Regions from separate parts of the Paenibacillus oryziterrae genome, predicted to be linked through region 1. Evidence: predicted binding sites of a transcription regulator. Region 1 holds the regulator's gene; the other holds the start of a gene.
What was found. Region 1 encodes Rex, which represses fermentation and respiration genes when NADH is low (regulators of the CRP and FNR family bind a similar motif). Its sites were predicted from a motif close to TTGTGAAATATTTCACAA; they were not measured.
Positions count from the first base shown of each region.

Region 2: a site for Rex is predicted at 4,498-4,515, ahead of pflB (formate C-acetyltransferase). Genes of this name have one in related genera too.

Region 1 covers NZ_JBGJZO010000003.1:205,976-214,178, forward strand. Annotated here, with positions in the region: gene ACAN55_RS05650 (hypothetical protein) at 1-70, opposite strand, end outside; gene panB (3-methyl-2-oxobutanoate hydroxymethyltransferase) at 138-1,004, shown strand; gene panC (pantoate--beta-alanine ligase) at 1,006-1,896, shown strand; gene panD (aspartate 1-decarboxylase) at 1,889-2,272, shown strand; gene ACAN55_RS05670 (tetratricopeptide repeat protein) at 2,397-3,038, shown strand; gene dinG (ATP-dependent DNA helicase DinG) at 3,157-6,018, shown strand; gene ACAN55_RS05680 (redox-sensing transcriptional repressor Rex) at 6,100-6,750, shown strand; gene ACAN55_RS05685 (amidohydrolase) at 6,740-8,035, shown strand; gene ACAN55_RS05690 (cell wall elongation regulator TseB-like domain-containing protein) at 8,072-8,203, shown strand, end outside.
Region 2 covers NZ_JBGJZO010000007.1:193,694-201,896, reverse strand. Annotated here, with positions in the region: gene ACAN55_RS10755 (ABC transporter substrate-binding protein) at 1-973, opposite strand, end outside; gene pflA (pyruvate formate-lyase-activating protein) at 1,273-2,010, opposite strand; gene pflB (formate C-acetyltransferase) at 2,150-4,411, opposite strand; gene adhE (bifunctional acetaldehyde-CoA/alcohol dehydrogenase) at 4,703-7,324, opposite strand; gene ACAN55_RS10735 (ABC transporter substrate-binding protein) at 7,588-8,203, opposite strand, start outside.

The sequences.
Region 1 (8,203 bases):
TAAGGACCGAGACAGAAGGGACGATCGCGAGTGACTCTTCTACTGCCCTTCGGACCTTTTTAGCGGACATGCTAAAGGGTTTTTTAGTTTGCACGGATATGGCTATCATCCTTATTCGAAAAGGGGAATGAAGAGAAATGGCTGAGAAACAGGCTTTAAACATTGTGAGGATGAAAAAAATGAAGCAGGACGGCGTACCTCTGAGCATGCTGACTGCATATGATTACCCTTCGGCCCGTCTAGCTGAGGAAGCGGGGATTGACCTCATTCTTGTTGGGGACTCGCTGGGCAATGTGGTGCTTGGATATGATTCCACACTGCCGGTTACGATTGAAGACATGGTATACCACACACGTGCAGTAACACGTGGGGCGGAGCATACCTTTATCGTCGCGGATATGCCTTTTATGACCTATCACGGCGGAATAGATGAGACTCTGCGCAGTGTGCGGAGATTAATGCAGGAAGGCCGTGCCCATGCCGTGAAGATGGAAGGGGGTCTGGAAATCTGCGGAACAGTGGCTTCGGTGGTTGCTGCCGGTGTGCCAGTACTCGGTCATATCGGACTTACGCCACAATCCGTGAATATGATCGGCGGTTACCGGGTTCAGGGCAAGGATGCCAAGGATGCGCAGCGGTTAATGGATGAGGCTAAGGCTCTGGAGGCAGCTGGCGCGTTTGGCGTCGTTCTGGAACTGGTTACGGAGGAAGTTGCAGCTGCTATATCCCGTGAGCTCAGCATTCCTACCATCGGAATCGGTGCCGGACGCAACTGCGACGGGCAGGTGCTCGTCTTCCACGATCTGCTCCGTTATACTCCGGCTTACCGGGAGAAGCGTTTCGTCAAGACATATGCAGACATCGGTAGCTTGATCCGCGAAGGGATCAGCGGATATGTGCAAGACGTGAAGCAGCGCGCTTTTCCGGATGAAAGCCATGTGTTCTCCGCAGATGAGAGTGTTCTTGAATCTTTATACGGCCACGCCGGCAAAGGAGTGAAGTAAGATGAGAGTAGTTAGAACAATAGAACAGCTTCGCGAAGCGATTGAATATATGCGGGACGGGGGTCACGGCCCTATCGGACTTGTACCGACAATGGGGTATTTGCATGAGGGACATGCAAGCCTGCTGAGACGTGCCGGGGAAATGTGCGGAACGGTCGTTATGAGTATTTTTGTTAATCCGCTCCAGTTTGGCCCTAACGAGGATTTTGCTTCGTATCCGCGTGATGAACAACGTGATTTGGAACTTGCAGAACGTGAAGGCGCGGATATCGTCTTTATTCCTTCGGTAGAGGTAATGTACCCGACGCCAACCCGTACCAAGGTAATGGTATCCGGACTGACTACACAGCTGTGCGGAGCATCCCGTCCCGGACATTTTGACGGCGTGACTACGGTTGTCAATAAGCTGTTCAACATGGTTCAGCCGGATTATGCCTTCTTTGGTTTGAAGGATGCCCAGCAGGTTGCGGTATTGCGCCAGATGGTTGCCGATCTGAACATGAACGTTACCATTATTGCCTGCCCGATCGTCCGTGAAGAGGATGGTCTTGCGCTGAGCTCCCGGAATGTCTATCTGTCCGAAGAGGAGCGTCGTCAGGCTCTGGTATTGTCCCGTTCCCTGCGGGAAGCTCGTGCAGCGGTTGATGAAGGCCGGGCGACAACGGTTCTGGAAGTTAAAGAGATATTGTCTTCAATTATTGCCGAGTCGCCGCTTGCTGTTATTGATTATGCTGAAGTATTGACCTTCTCGGGTCTCGAATCTTTGGATTCGGCAGCATACCTGGCACAAACGGGCGGAGAGGTTATCATGGCACTGGCTGTTAAGTTTGGCAGAACACGTCTGATCGATAACGTCGTATTTATTCCTAAGGAGGTACCAGCCCTTGTTTAGACAAATGATGAAGTCCAAAATACACCGGGCAACCGTGACGGAAGCCAACTTGAACTACGTGGGAAGTATCACCATTGACGAAGATTTGATGGAAGCCGCGGATCTGTTGGAGAATGAGAAGGTGCAGATTGTCGATAATAACAACGGCTCACGTCTGGAAACTTACGTCATTCCTGGACCACGCGGCAGCGGCGTCATTTGTCTGAATGGTGCTGCAGCCCGGATGGTACATCCGGGGGATACCGTAATTATTATCTCTTATGCGATGTTGTCGCAGGAAGAGCTGGCAAACCATAAGCCAACTGTAGTTTTTGTAGACGACAACAACAAGGCTGTCAAACTGGCGGACCATGAAATACACGCGACGATAGCATAATTTACCAAGAATACAGATTAACCGGGTCATGTAATCAATGGAAGGGATGAAAGAGCCGCTCCCGGCAAAAAATGAAGTCAGGCAAGTCGATCTGATTTCATTATCAGTGAGGGTGGGATGTCCCATGTTTCAACATTTATTTGCTGAAATGAACGAGATGCTTCAGGAAATCATCCTTGATTACCCTACAGCGGAAGGCGCCCGCCGGGAAGATCTTCTGGGCAAATACCACATGCTTCGCCGGTTAAGCGATGACGTTATGGATGAATGGCTGGTTTTCGCAGAGAAGATGGGCAACTTTAGCTTGACGGCGGATTTATCTGTGGATCATGATGATATTTCAGTCCGCCGGGAAGCCCCGGAGCTTGCGATGGAATCCTTCGCCCGGGGTCAAGGGTATTACAAGCTGCTAATGTATGCCAAATGCGTCGAGCAGTTCAACAATGTTATTTCAGCATATCCCGACAGTTTGTCCGGCCGGCTATATTTAGCTATGTCCCATCTATACCTGGGACAAAATGAGTCGACGTGGCAACATCTGGAGCATATGCTGCGTCTTGTTCGAAATAGGCAACTTATGGCCCTGATCTATAATGTCATGGGCTGCATCAGGGCTTCTGAGGAACGATATGCCGAGGCCCGTGAATTGTTTAGTTTAGCACTCCAGCATGATCCTCAACTGCCGGAGCCGAAGGTGAATCTGGAGGTCTGCCACCGCAAGGGAGGCGTCCTTCAGTATGGAAGCCAGCTTGTTTCGCTTTTGTAATCATAAGCCGTTATAATCCAAGCGATGCATCCACTGTACAAGTCGGTGTGCATCGCCTTTTTTCGTAACTTCTGTTATGCTGATAAGGAGTCTCAAGTGAAAGGGAATAGAACTTACAATGAAATTTGCCGTGCTTGATTTTGAAACGACGGGAACCCAATCTGTGGGTGAAATCATACAGGTTGGCCTTGCCATTATAGAAGAAGACCTGTCCATCTCCCGTGTATACGGTTCCTATGTCAAGCCCGGAACACCGATTCCTCCTTTTATTACGGGCCTGACGGGTATAACGGACAGCGATGTGCAGGATGCGCCTGAGCTGGAAGAAATGATGATGGAGCTGGTTCCGTTATTGGATGATGTTGTGCTCGTAGGACACAACGTCTCTTTTGATTTTCATTTTTTGCAGAATGCCTTGGACCGGTGCGGATATTTGCCTTTCCAGGGTCGTATTCTCGATACAATTGATTTTCTGAAGATTAGCTTTCCCTCGCTGACGACCTATCAGCTTGGAGCCGTAAGTAATCATTTCGGGATCACACATGAACGTCCTCATCAGGCGGACAGCGATGCACTTGCTACAGCTCTAGTGCTGCTGAAGTGTCTGGAGGAACTGTACAGCCTTCCGCTGCTAACCATTCAGCGGCTCGCAGAGCTGTTCGCGGATGGAGATGGGGACCTCGGATGGTATTTTGACGGTCTGCTTCGTGAACGGGAGATGGAGGCCTTTCAGCCCGAAGGTGAGCTGACCTTCTACCGGCAGCTTGCGCTTCAAGTGGGAGACTGGTCTGAACTGACACCTCCCCGCGAAGATATCGGCAGCAATCCGTTGGATAACTTGTCCTTCACCGATTATTTGGCTGAAGTGACCCGGCGCCTGAAAGAAACGCTTCCGCACTATGAAAGCCGGGAAGCTCAGGAAATTATGTTCGGTGAGGTAATGACGGCGCTCGAAGAAGAGAAACATCTATTAATCGAAGCCGGTACCGGAACCGGCAAATCTCTGGGTTATCTGCTTCCGGCGATTTATCAGAGTGTCAAAACGGAGCAGAAGGTCATGGTCAGCACGCATACGATCAATCTCCAGGATCAGTTACGCGAGAGAGATATTCCGCTGCTGACACAAGTAGTACCCTTCCCGTTCAAGGCGGCGATTTTTAAAGGCAGAGGCCATTATTTGTGTCTGCGCAAATTTGAACATAAAATAAACCGGAAAGACTTTGTAAGTCCAAGAGAAGATGTTCTTACGGCAGCGCAAATGATCGTCTGGCTCACACAGACGGAGTCGGGTGATGACGAAGAGTTAAATATGGGTAACCGTGGCGGTGATTTCTGGGAGTCTGTAGCTAGTGATACTGATTCCTGTCTTGGCCGTTCCTGCCCTTGGTTCCGCAAGTGTTATTATCACCGGGCGAAACATTCCGCTGGAATTGCGGACGTTGTGGTTACGAATCATTCCAAATTGTTCGCAGATGTGAAGGCGGGCCATCAATTGCTGCCAGCTTACGAGCACCTGGTCATTGATGAGGCCCATCACCTGGAGGATGTAGCAGGTAAGCATTTGGGTATGCACATGAAGCATTTTACGGTTACGCACACACTCTCCCGTCTCTTTAAAGACAGCCGCAATGGGCAGCTTCCTGTACTCCGGCAGCAGCTTCAAACTGCGGGAAGTGAACAGGCAGGAGAATGGAGTGCGATTATCGACCGCATATATACGGATCTGATCACCGTGAAAGAGACCTGGGATGCCCTGAGCGAGAAGCTTTTTAGTCTTCTTCCGGATCGAAGCGATGCCGGAGCGGGTGAAGCGGGTCAATTGATTCTGCGCCTGCTTCCTGGTAAAAAGCCCGCCAATTGGGCAGAGCTTGCCGCGCTTGAGAATGGTATGGTTACCACACTCAGCGATGTTCTGCGGAATGGCGAACGAATGCTGAATGAAATGAAGGATCAGGATGGCCAGTCCTCTTCCGACAGCCTGATAACGGATATTGGCGGCTTATTTAAAGACTTGGCAGCCATTAGGGATCAAGTGCGGTTTTTTATGGGCTTGAACGATGAAAGTGTAGTATATTGGCTGGAAGCGAACGGAAATTACCGCAGCAAGTCGCTGCAGATCTATGCAGTTCCCGTAGACGTCAGCTCCCAGCTAAAGGAATTATTTTTTGATAAGAAAAAGAGTATTGTTCTGACCTCGGCCACACTATCTGTTGATAAATCTTTTCAATTTATGATCGATAACCTGGGTCTGAATGAAGCTGCGGAAGAAGGCCGCCTTATGACGGTTCAGCTTCCCTCGCCGTTTCATTACCGGGAGCAAGCGTTATTAGTAATCCCAAGAGACTTCCCAAGTGTAAAAGGCAGTATTGGTGATGCACGCTTTGTTGATACACTGGTGCAATCGCTCGCAGAAGCTGCGGTAACCACGAAGGGAAGAATGCTGGTGTTGTTCACCTCGTACCGTATGCTCCGGCAGGTGTATGATCCTTTGAAGGAAGCGTTGTCTCTGCAGGACATCACCGTGCTGGGACAGGGCGTGGAAGGGGGAAGCAGAAGCAAGCTGATCCGCCGTTTTCAAGACAGCAGTGCTTCCGTACTTCTGGGTACCAGCAGCTTCTGGGAGGGAGTCGATATCCCCGGGGAAGCACTGACGTGTCTCGCGATTGTCAGACTGCCGTTTCAACCGCCTAACCATCCGCTTGCAGAGGCGAAATCGGAACTGCTGCAGGCACAGAAGAAGAATCCATTTATGAAGCTGTCGGTTCCGCAGGCGGTCATACGCTTTAAGCAGGGTTTTGGCCGTCTCGTGAGAACTGCGAAAGACCGGGGGATTGTAATTGTGTATGATACCCGGGTAATTGAGTCTTATTACGGTAAGTATTTCCTTTATTCCTTGCCAGGACCTAAAATGGAACATATGCGGACTGACCAGATGGTCCCGCGTATTGCCGAATGGCTGGAGGAGGGGGGCGTCTCCTAAACGCCCGATTTACACAATAAAATTACTCGCGGAACTTGAATCTCCGTTTATGCAGAATATAACCTTATAGGAGGAGAAAATATGAAATCGGATAAAATATCGGAGGCTGTTGTCCGCAGGTTGCCAATCTACCTGCGTTTTCTTAACGATCTCCACAAACGTGAAATCGCAACCGTCTCTTCTCAGGAGCTTGGACAAAAGCTGGATCTTAATCCAGCGCAAATCCGTAAGGATTTAGCCTATTTCGGTGATTTCGGAAGAAAAGGCATTGGTTATGATGTCAGCTACCTTATTGAAAAAATTCGGCATATCCTCAAGCTGGACCAGCAAATCAACGTGGCATTGGTTGGAGCCGGTAATCTGGGGCATGCGTTATCTAACTATAATGCCTATTTGAAGGACACCATGAAAATTACAGCAGTGTTCGATTCCTACGAGCCGAAGATTGGCGAGAAGATTAATAATTTGACTGTACAGCCAATGGAAGAACTGGGAAGTACCATACGTGCGCAAGGCATACGGATTGGTATTATCACTGTTCCTGAATCAGAGGCGCAGAATGTGGCGGATATCCTCGTGGATTCAGGCATTGAAGCTATTCTGAACTTCGCACCTGTTATTCTGAAGACCCCAGCGTCTATCCGGATTCATGCAGCAGATTTCACTACAGATTTGCAGAGCTTGGCTTATTATTTACAAGATGGAAAGGAAGAAGTTGAACATGGCGAATAAAACCTTTATCCGGAACGGAAGATTTACGGTTCCCGGAACAGACAAACCTGTCCTAAGCGGATATATGATTATAGAAAATGATCTGATCACTTACATAGGCGAAGAAGAACCTGATCATGAAGGTGCTGAAGTAGTAGACGGTAGCCGCCTGCTCTTTATGCCGGGCCTGGTAAATACACATGGACATGCAGCAATGTCATTGCTGAGAGGCTATGGGGACGATCTTGCATTGCAGGTATGGCTGCAGGAGAAAATGTGGCCGATGGAAGAAAAATTTACGGGTGACGATGTGTATTGGGGATCTTCATTGTCGATCTTAGAGATGCTTAAAGGCGGGACTACGACATTCCTCGATATGTATGACCATATGGATCGTGTCGCGGAAGCGGTCTCAACATCCGGAATCCGTGCCGTTCTGATGCGCGGTGTAATCGGACTCTGCCCTGAGGATGTACAGAACCACAAGCTAGCGGAAGCTATCGAGTTCGCCCGTACCTGGCATGGCAAAGCAGATGGCCGGATCACGTCGATGATTTCGCCACATGCACCATATACCTGCCCTCCGGAATTTTTCGTGAAATTTGTTCAGGCTGCTCATGATCTGGACCTCCCGATGCATACCCACATGTCGGAGACCCGTCGTGAAGTCGAGCAGAACGTGGCAGACTATGGCCTGCGTCCCGTAGCTCACCTGGAGAGCCTTGGCATGTTCACTCGCCCATCACTGGTAGCGCATGGTGTTCACCTCGAAGATGAGGAGATTGAAATTCTCGCCCGTTACAAGGTGGGAGTGTCCCACAATCCCGGCAGCAACCTGAAGCTTGCAAGCGGCATTGCGCGTGTAACCGACTTGCTTCGTGCAGGTGTGCCTGTATCGCTTGGAACGGATGGAGCGGCAAGCAACAATAACCTGGACATGTTCGAGGAAATGCGCCTGGCTGCGTTGATTCATAAAGGAATTAGCGGTGATCCTACCGCTGTCCCTGCTCCGCAGGCATTGCAGCTTGCTACCGAGTATGGCGCGAGTTCGCTTTTCTTGAACAATGTGGGAAGACTTGCTCCCGGAATGAAAGCTGACTTTATAGCAATTGATATTGATCAGCCCCATCTGCTTCCGCATACCGATCTGCTGTCTCATGCGGTATATTCAGCAAGTGCAAAGGATGTTGCGCATGTGTGGGTGAACGGCCGCCAGGTTGTGAAGAACGGTGCTTGCCTGACTCTTGATGAGGAAATGATCCGCCGGAAAGCCCAGGAATCGTTCGAGGGCCTGCTGAAGCGGTAAGATACGTGTAATTTTAACGAGAAAGGAAGCTGAACCTTGAGGAAGAGGAGAAAATGGATCCTGCTGGGGTTTGGCGTGGCGCTGCTCCTTCTGTTTGTACTAAGCCGTTTCTATGCCTTCATTATGGATGACCAATGGGAGGAGCAGAGCCTAGCGATGAAAGCCGCC
Region 2 (8,203 bases), on a different contig from region 1:
CCGGAGGAATATTGAAGAATCCAACTTTACCGATCAGGTTCGCGCCAGATTGGCCATCCTTGAAGACCGAGGATTTCCAAGTTCCGTCATACATCAGGATAGCTTCTTCACTGGTGAATTGAGTGGTATACTCCGCATATTCGAAGCCAAGCTCACCTTTTTTGAAGTAACCTTTGTCTACCCATTCTTTATACTTCGCAAACCCTTTAACCACATTAGGATCGCTCCATTTAGCTTCACCGGTAGCGAACTTGGCTGTTACGTCCGGACCTGCATAACGTGACCACAGGTGGTTAGCCAGCATCAGAGGTACCCAGCCTGCCTTGGATGCGCCCGCAAGCGGCACTTTGCCGTCAGCTTTGATATCTGCCAGTTGCTGTTCCAGCTCTGCAAAGGTTGTCGGAGCTTTCCAGCCCTTGCTTTCATAATACCCTTTGTTATAAAAGAAGCCTTCACCGGAACCGCCGATTGGCAATCCGTAGATCTTGCCTTCATAAGTAAATGGATCTAAATTGGAGAATTTGTCCTTGATGCCCAATTCTTCAAGAATTGGCGTCAGGTCAAGCAGCTTGCCTTCCTTGGCATAGATCTTGGAATCCGGACTTCCGAAGAGGTCAAAGATTTCAGGAGGATTTCCGGCAGCCATTTCACCGCGCAGCTTTTCTTTACGGTTCACATCTGAATCTACACCATCCAGCTTGAACGTCAGACCAGGAACTTCGCCTTGAACCTTGGCTACTACATCTTCCAGAATAGCAAGACGTTTCTGTTTATCTGCACCAACCTGAGTATGCCGGATCGTCATTTCAAACGGTTCAGCTTTGGCTGGTTCTTCGGTGGCGGCAGCATTAGTTGCAGCCGGAGCGTTCGTTGCTTCAGCAGTATTCTCGTTGTTGTTATTTCCTCCACAGCCGGTCAATAAAGCAGAGGTGACGAAAATCAGGGATACTAGCATTGTTAAACCTTTTTTCATTATTGTGACCCTCCCTATATATTGATTTCCTTTACACTTCTTATTATAGAAAACGCCTTCTCATAACGTAAGGTTAAGATTCATCTACAATAGGGATAAAATACTCTTATGTAAGCGGTTAAATGCCGATAACCTAACTCAAATAGTTATATTATGTAACACAAATATCCAAAACACTTATGTATCAAACTAAGTGCGTCAGCATTCTTATACAATTAAAGTGAAATTAAACGGGCCAGCAAAATAAAAGCCGCTCCAAAAGTAGATCACTACTTGGAACGGCTTGTATAAAATTATGGTTACACTAATGCAGTTTGTTTACGTCCCTCTTCAATCAAACGATAGGCCCGTGCAACTTCCTCTTCAGTCGGTGAAGGAACGCCTTCCAGCTCATAGGCTTTGCCAAGCATTTCCCATTTATATATCCCCATCTGATGGTATGGCAGAATCTCAAACTTTTCTACTCCGTTTAAGGTTCCAATAAAGCGGCCGAGGTTAAGCAGATCCTCTTCCTTGTCGTGAATCCCTGGAACATAAACATGGCGAATCCACATCTTGCGGTTATGATCTGAGAGCCAACGTGCCAGCTTCAGCGTACGGTCATTGGATTTACCGGTGAGCTTGATATGAGCCTCATCGTCTATATGTTTAAGGTCAAGCAGAACCAAATCCGTAACATCCAGCAAATCATTGATTCTGTCGCCTTCATTATAACCATTGGTGTCCAGTGTAGTATGCAGGTTCCAACGTTTCTTCACTTCGGTGAACAGCTGTTTCACAAAATGTGCCTGCAGTGTTGGTTCACCACCAGATACGGTTAATCCGCCTCCAGAGCTGCGGTAGTAATTCAAGTATGGCTCAATTTCAGCGAGCACATCCTCAATACTCATTTCATTGCCTTCATCCAAGTTCCAAGTGTCCGGATTATGACAATACTGGCATTTCAACAGGCAGCCCTGCATGAATAAAACAAAGCGGATACCTGGTCCATCTACGGTTCCGAAGGTTTCCAGGGAATGTATGCGTCCATTAGCCATGGTTGTATCCTCTCCTTAACGCAGTCCAAAATTTAAAATTTTAACAATCTTCAGACAAGATAGTACCGCCCTCTTTACAAGGGCGGCATATCTTGCAGCTATTTCAATGTACTGTTCATTCGTACATTAGAAGGAATTATTACATTGCACCGTGGAAGGTACGGTTGATAACGTCCATTTGTTGCTCGCGAGTCAGCTTGATGAAGTTAACAGCATAACCGGATACACGGATAGTCAATTGTGGGTAGTTCTCTGGGTGTTCCATCGCATCCATCAATTGCTCACGTGCAAACACGTTAACATTCAGGTGATGGCCTTTGCTGTTAAAGTATCCGTCCAGCATGGATACCAGGTTGGATTTGCGTCCTTCTTCGTCTTTACCAAGTGCTTTCGGTACGATAGAGAAGGTGTTGGAGATACCGTCAAGGCTATCTTCGTAAGGCAGTTTAGCAACGGAGCTAAGGGAAGCCAAAGCACCTTTCTTATCGCGCCCGTGCATTGGGTTCGCACCTGGAGCGAATGGTTCGCCTTTTTTACGTCCATCAGGAGTTGTTCCTGTTTTCTTACCGTATACTACGTTGGAAGTGATGGTCAGTACCGATTGAGTCGGCAGAGCGTCACGGTAAGCGTGATGTTTACGGATCATAGTCATGAACGTTTCTACCAGTTCAACAGCGATGTTGTCAACAGCATCGTCATTGTTACCATAGCAAGGGAATTCACCTTCTGTTTCGAAATCAACGGCGATGCCTTGTTCGTTACGGATGACTTTAACTTTTGCGTGTTTGATGGCGCTCAGGGAGTCAGCTGCTACAGACAGACCAGCAATACCGCAAGCCATGGTCCGCAGAATGTCGCGGTCATGCAGGGCCATTTCAATACGCTCATAGGAATATTTATCGTGCATGTAGTGAATTACGTTCAAAGTATTCATGTACAGCTTAGCCAACCAGTCCATCATTGGTTTGAAGCGTTTCATTACTTCGTTATAATCGAGATATTCGGAAGTGATGCGTGGCAGTTCAGGTCCAACTTGTGCGCCAGACTTCTCATCCACACCACCGTTGATCGCATACAGCAAAGCTTTAGCCAAGTTAGCACGAGCTCCAAAGAATTGCATTTGTTTACCGATACGCATTGCGGATACGCAGCAAGCGATACCGTAGTCATCGCCGTAAATCGGACGCATCAAATCGTCATTCTCGTATTGGATCGAGCTAGTTTCGATAGAAACCTTAGCACAATATTTCTTGAAGCCTTCAGGCATTTTCTCAGACCAGAGAACAGTCAAGTTCGGCTCTGGAGCTGGACCCAGGTTGTACAAAGTGTGAAGGAAACGGAAGCTGTTCTTAGTTACGCGAGTTTCACCATTAACAGACATACCGCCGATGGATTCAGTAACCCAAGTTGGGTCTCCACTGAACAGTTCGTTATAGTCAGGTGTACGCAAGAACTTAACGATACGCAATTTCATTACGAAATGGTCAACCATTTCTTGTGCTTGTTCTTCAGTCAAAGTACCTTCAGCCAGATCACGTTCTACATAGATGTCAAGGAACGAGGATACGCGTCCAAGGGACATTGCCGCACCGTTTTGTTCTTTGATTGCAGCAAGGTAACCGAAGTATACCCATTGGAAGGCTTCTTTAGCCGTGTTAGCAGGCTTGGAAATATCGAAGCCGTGCATTTCAGCCATTTTTTTCAGTTCGCCCAGAGCACGAATTTGCTCGGACAGCTCTTCGCGAAGACGAATGACATGATCGCTCATGGAATCCACTTCAAGGTTGAGCAGGTCTTGTTTCTTTTCTTTAATCAGGAAGTCAACACCGTAAAGAGCTACACGACGGTAGTCACCGATAATACGACCACGGCCGTAAGCATCAGGAAGACCAGTAATAACACCGGATTTACGGGCTGCTCTCATATCGCTTGTATATGCATCAAATACGCCTTGGTTATGCGTTTTACGAATGTTCGTGAACATGTCAACAATGCCTTGCGGAAGTTCAAATCCGTATGCGTTGCAGGCATCGATCATCATTTTAATTCCGCCAAAAGGTTGAATAGAACGTTTGAAAGGAGCGTCAGTTTGAACGCCGACGATTTGTTCCTTGTCTTTGTCGATATAACCCGGATTATGGGATACGATTGTGGATACAGTATTAACATCCACATCCAATACGCCACCGTTCGCAATTTCTTGCTTGGTCATTTCCGACACGAGTTTCCAAAGTTCGTTAGTGTTGTGAGTAGCTCCTGCAAGGAAATCTTCTTTCCCGTGATAAGGCAGGATGTTCTTCTCAATAAAATCATTTACGTTTACTTTCTTGGACCATTTACCCTTAGTAAAAGAACGCCATCCCGACTTTACCTCTTGTACATCTTTTTCAATCACCGACATGCTAAATCCCTCCATATATATATATTTATAATATTGTAAGATCGCGGGCTTGAAGGTTGATCCCGTGTCTCGTGATCCCTCAACATTAGTTCAAATTTTCACAATACAATTTGATTTATTGCTTGGGATCTTATATAAACAGTTTAGTTTAAAATCCCGGCTGGCACTGTGATATATATCACGTTTTCCTGCTTTTTCGTGATATTTGTCACTATCCTTGAAATTATAAAATTGGGGGGCAATTGCCCCCCAATTCTTAGTTCAACCCATGTTTCAGGTTAAACCTGAATTTTAGTTATCGAAACGACCGTAGAAAGCATTGCGATATACATCAGCAAGTTCAGTAACCAGTGGCAACTTCGGATTCGCAGTTGTACATTGGTCTTCAAATGCACGGTCAGCCAAGTAATCAACACGGGATTCGAAATCCTTAGGATCAAATCCAAGTTGTTGGAAGGACTCTTCGATACCGAGTTTTTTGTTCAGGTCACGAATGGCGTTGATCAAGCTTGTTACGCCTTCTTCTGTTGTACGTGCAGGAAGTCCCAAGATACGTGCGATTTCTGCATAACGCTCGTCAGCTACGAAGTGCGAGTATTTAGGGAACGAAGCGAACTTCGACGGTTTTTTCGCATTGTAGCGGATTACGTGAGGCATCAGAATTGCATTGGTACGACCGTGAGCAGTGTGGTATTGACCGCCCCATTTATGGGCCAAACTGTGGTTGATACCCAGGAACGCATTTGCGAACGCCATACCAGCAAGTGTCGACGCATTGTGCATTTTTTCGCGTGCCAATTTGTCAGCTTCCAGAGCGGATTTCTCCAACCATTGGAATACGAGTTGGATCGCTTTGATTGCCAGACCATCAGAGTAGTCGCTGGCCATTACGGACACATAAGCTTCAATAGCATGTGTCAATACGTCCATACCTGTATCAGCAACTGCAGTTTTTGGCAAGCTATATACGAACTCTGGATCCACGATTGCTACGTCTGGAGTCAGCTCATAATCAGCAAGCGGATATTTAGTGTTGCTTCCGGCAGTTTTGTCAGTGATTACCGCGAAGGAAGTCACTTCAGAACCTGTACCCGAAGTTGTAGGAATCGCTACGAATTTCGCTTTGGAACCCAGACGCGGGTATTTGTAAATCCGTTTGCGGATATCCATGAATTTTTGTTTCAGATCGTTGAAATCAGTATCTGGGTATTCATAGAACAACCACATAGCTTTGGCAGCATCCATAGGGGAACCGCCGCCGAGTGCGATGATGCAGTCTGGTTGGAATCTTTGCATCATTGCAGTACCCTTGTCCACAGTAGTTGTCGATGGATCCGGTTCAACTTCAGAGAACACTTCGATCGCTACTGGTGTTTGGCGTTGACGCAGGTAGTGCTCAACTCTTTCAACATAACCCAGTTTCACCATCATTGGGTCAGTGATGATTGCAACGCGTGTGATGTCAGGCATTTTTGCCAGGTATTGAGTGGATCCTTTTTCGAAATAGATCTTATCAGGAATTTTAAACCATTGCATATTCACGGTACGACGGTTCACCCTTTTCACGTTGATCAAGTTAATTGCTGTAACGTTTTGCGATACCGAGTTACGTCCGTAAGATCCGCATCCCAGTGTCAATGAAGGGATATTTGTGTTGTAGATATCGCCGATCGCGCCGTGTGTGGATGGCGAGTTCACCAGAATACGTCCAGTTTGCAGACGGTTGGAGAATTTCATGATAACTTCTTCATTGTTAGAGTGGATAGCGGAGCTGTGGCCCATGCCTCCGAACTCTACGATTTGAGCTGCACGCTCGATACCTTGATCAGCGTTTTTCACTTTGTAGCAAGCCAGAACCGGGCTCAGCTTCTCAGCGGACAGCGGGTATTTAGTACCTACGCCTTCGATTTCAGCAACCAGAATTTTAGTTCCGGCTGGTACTTGAATACCGCACATTTCAGCGATCTTCACAGCGGATTGTCCAACAATTGCCGGGTTAACTGCGCATTTCTCAACGTTCATTGCACCGTTAGTCAATTTAGCAGCTTCTTCTTTATTTACGAAGTAACAACCGGATGCGATCATTTTCTTCTTCACTTGGTCGAAGATTGGTTCTTCTATAATTACAGCCTGCTCGGATGCACAGATCATACCATTGTCGAAAGATTTGGAAAGAATAAGGTCGGTTACTGCTTGGTCAAGGTCTGCACTCTTTTCAATGAAGCAAGGAACGTTACCAGGACCTACGCCAAGTGCTGGTTTGCCGCAGCTGTAAGCCGCTTTAACCATTGCGGAACCGCCAGTTGCCAGAATCAATGCAACGTCATCGTTGTTCATCAGAGCATTTGTTTTGTCCATAGTTGGTGCATCGATCCATTGGATACAGTTCTCAGGTGCGCCAGCTTTTACAGCGGCTTCAGCCAAGATTCTTGCTGCTTCCTTACTGCACTCTTGTGCAGATGGATGGAAACCGAAGATGATCGGGTTACGAGTTTTGATAGCGATCAATGCTTTGAACATTGTAGTGGATGTTGGGTTAGTTACCGGAGTAATACCCATTACGATACCTACTGGTTCAGCGATCTTTTGGAAGTTCTCATATTTGTTGTCTTCAATAACACCAACTGTTTTATCGTACTTGATGTTGTTGTAGATGTATTCAGTTGCGAAAATGTTCTTGGTGATTTTGTCTTCATATACTCCACGGCCTGTTTCTTCAATAGCCAGTTTTGCCAGATACATGTGTTTGTCGAGACCAGCCAGCGCCATAGCCTGCACAATTTTGTTCACTTGCTCTTGATCGAGAAGCATGAACTCATCTAATGCTTTCTTTGCTTTGTCCACCAATGTCTGGATATATTCCTCAGCGGAAGCTTGCTTTGCCTGAGTTGGCACTTCGTTTTTAACTGCCATTTTCTCTCGTTCCTCCTGTCAAACACTTTGTTATTTTTTTCACAAACCAATCATATCACATCTTTTTCGTCTTGCATAGTGAAATCTTTCACATACTATAAACTTTTTTTGATTTGTTTTCAAAGCGCTTTCATTTCCAATTGGGGTCCCATAATTTAGTATACAATATATATCGGTCAATATGTTTAAAAATTTAAATAACCTCTCTTCTTAACAGCATCATGCGCTGTTTCTGAAGAGAGGTTATTTAGGATTACTGCAAACTACTCTACTTTGATGGTATCAAAGAATTTCTCTTGAACGATTTTGGCTGCATCGTCCAGTTGTTTTTTGGAATCTGTTCCTTCTTTAGAGAAGAGCTCCTGAATTACGTTGGACATTGTTGCATAGTAGTCCTGGGTGTTGTATTGTGCTTCAGGTTTGCCGTCCAAGAGTGCCATAATGTCAGGGCTGTATTGGTATACGTTATCGTATTTGTCATATACAGCTTTGGTTTTTTGGCCGAATTCGGAATCAGCAGCATAGTAGTCAAGAAGCGGCGGGATGAAGAATTTGCCGTCCGTTACGCGTTGGGCAATAATTGCATCAAGTGCTTCCAGACCTTTATCGGAAAAGTAGTCAAATGTAATATAACGGAATGCCATTTCTTGCTCGTCTTTTGTTGCGTTCGGGTTGATTACAAGATAGTCGCCGCCGAGAACCCCAGTGTGCTTGCCGCCTTTTTCAGCTGCAGGCATTGGATAGGTCAGAACTTCCTCCGGTTTCAAACCGCCTTGGTTCAGCGCTTGCTCGATAACGCCGTCAGAACCGGCCATTACCATTGCTGTACGTCCTTGTTGGAATGCACCTACAGCATCGCCCCAGCCGAGTGCCCAGTCT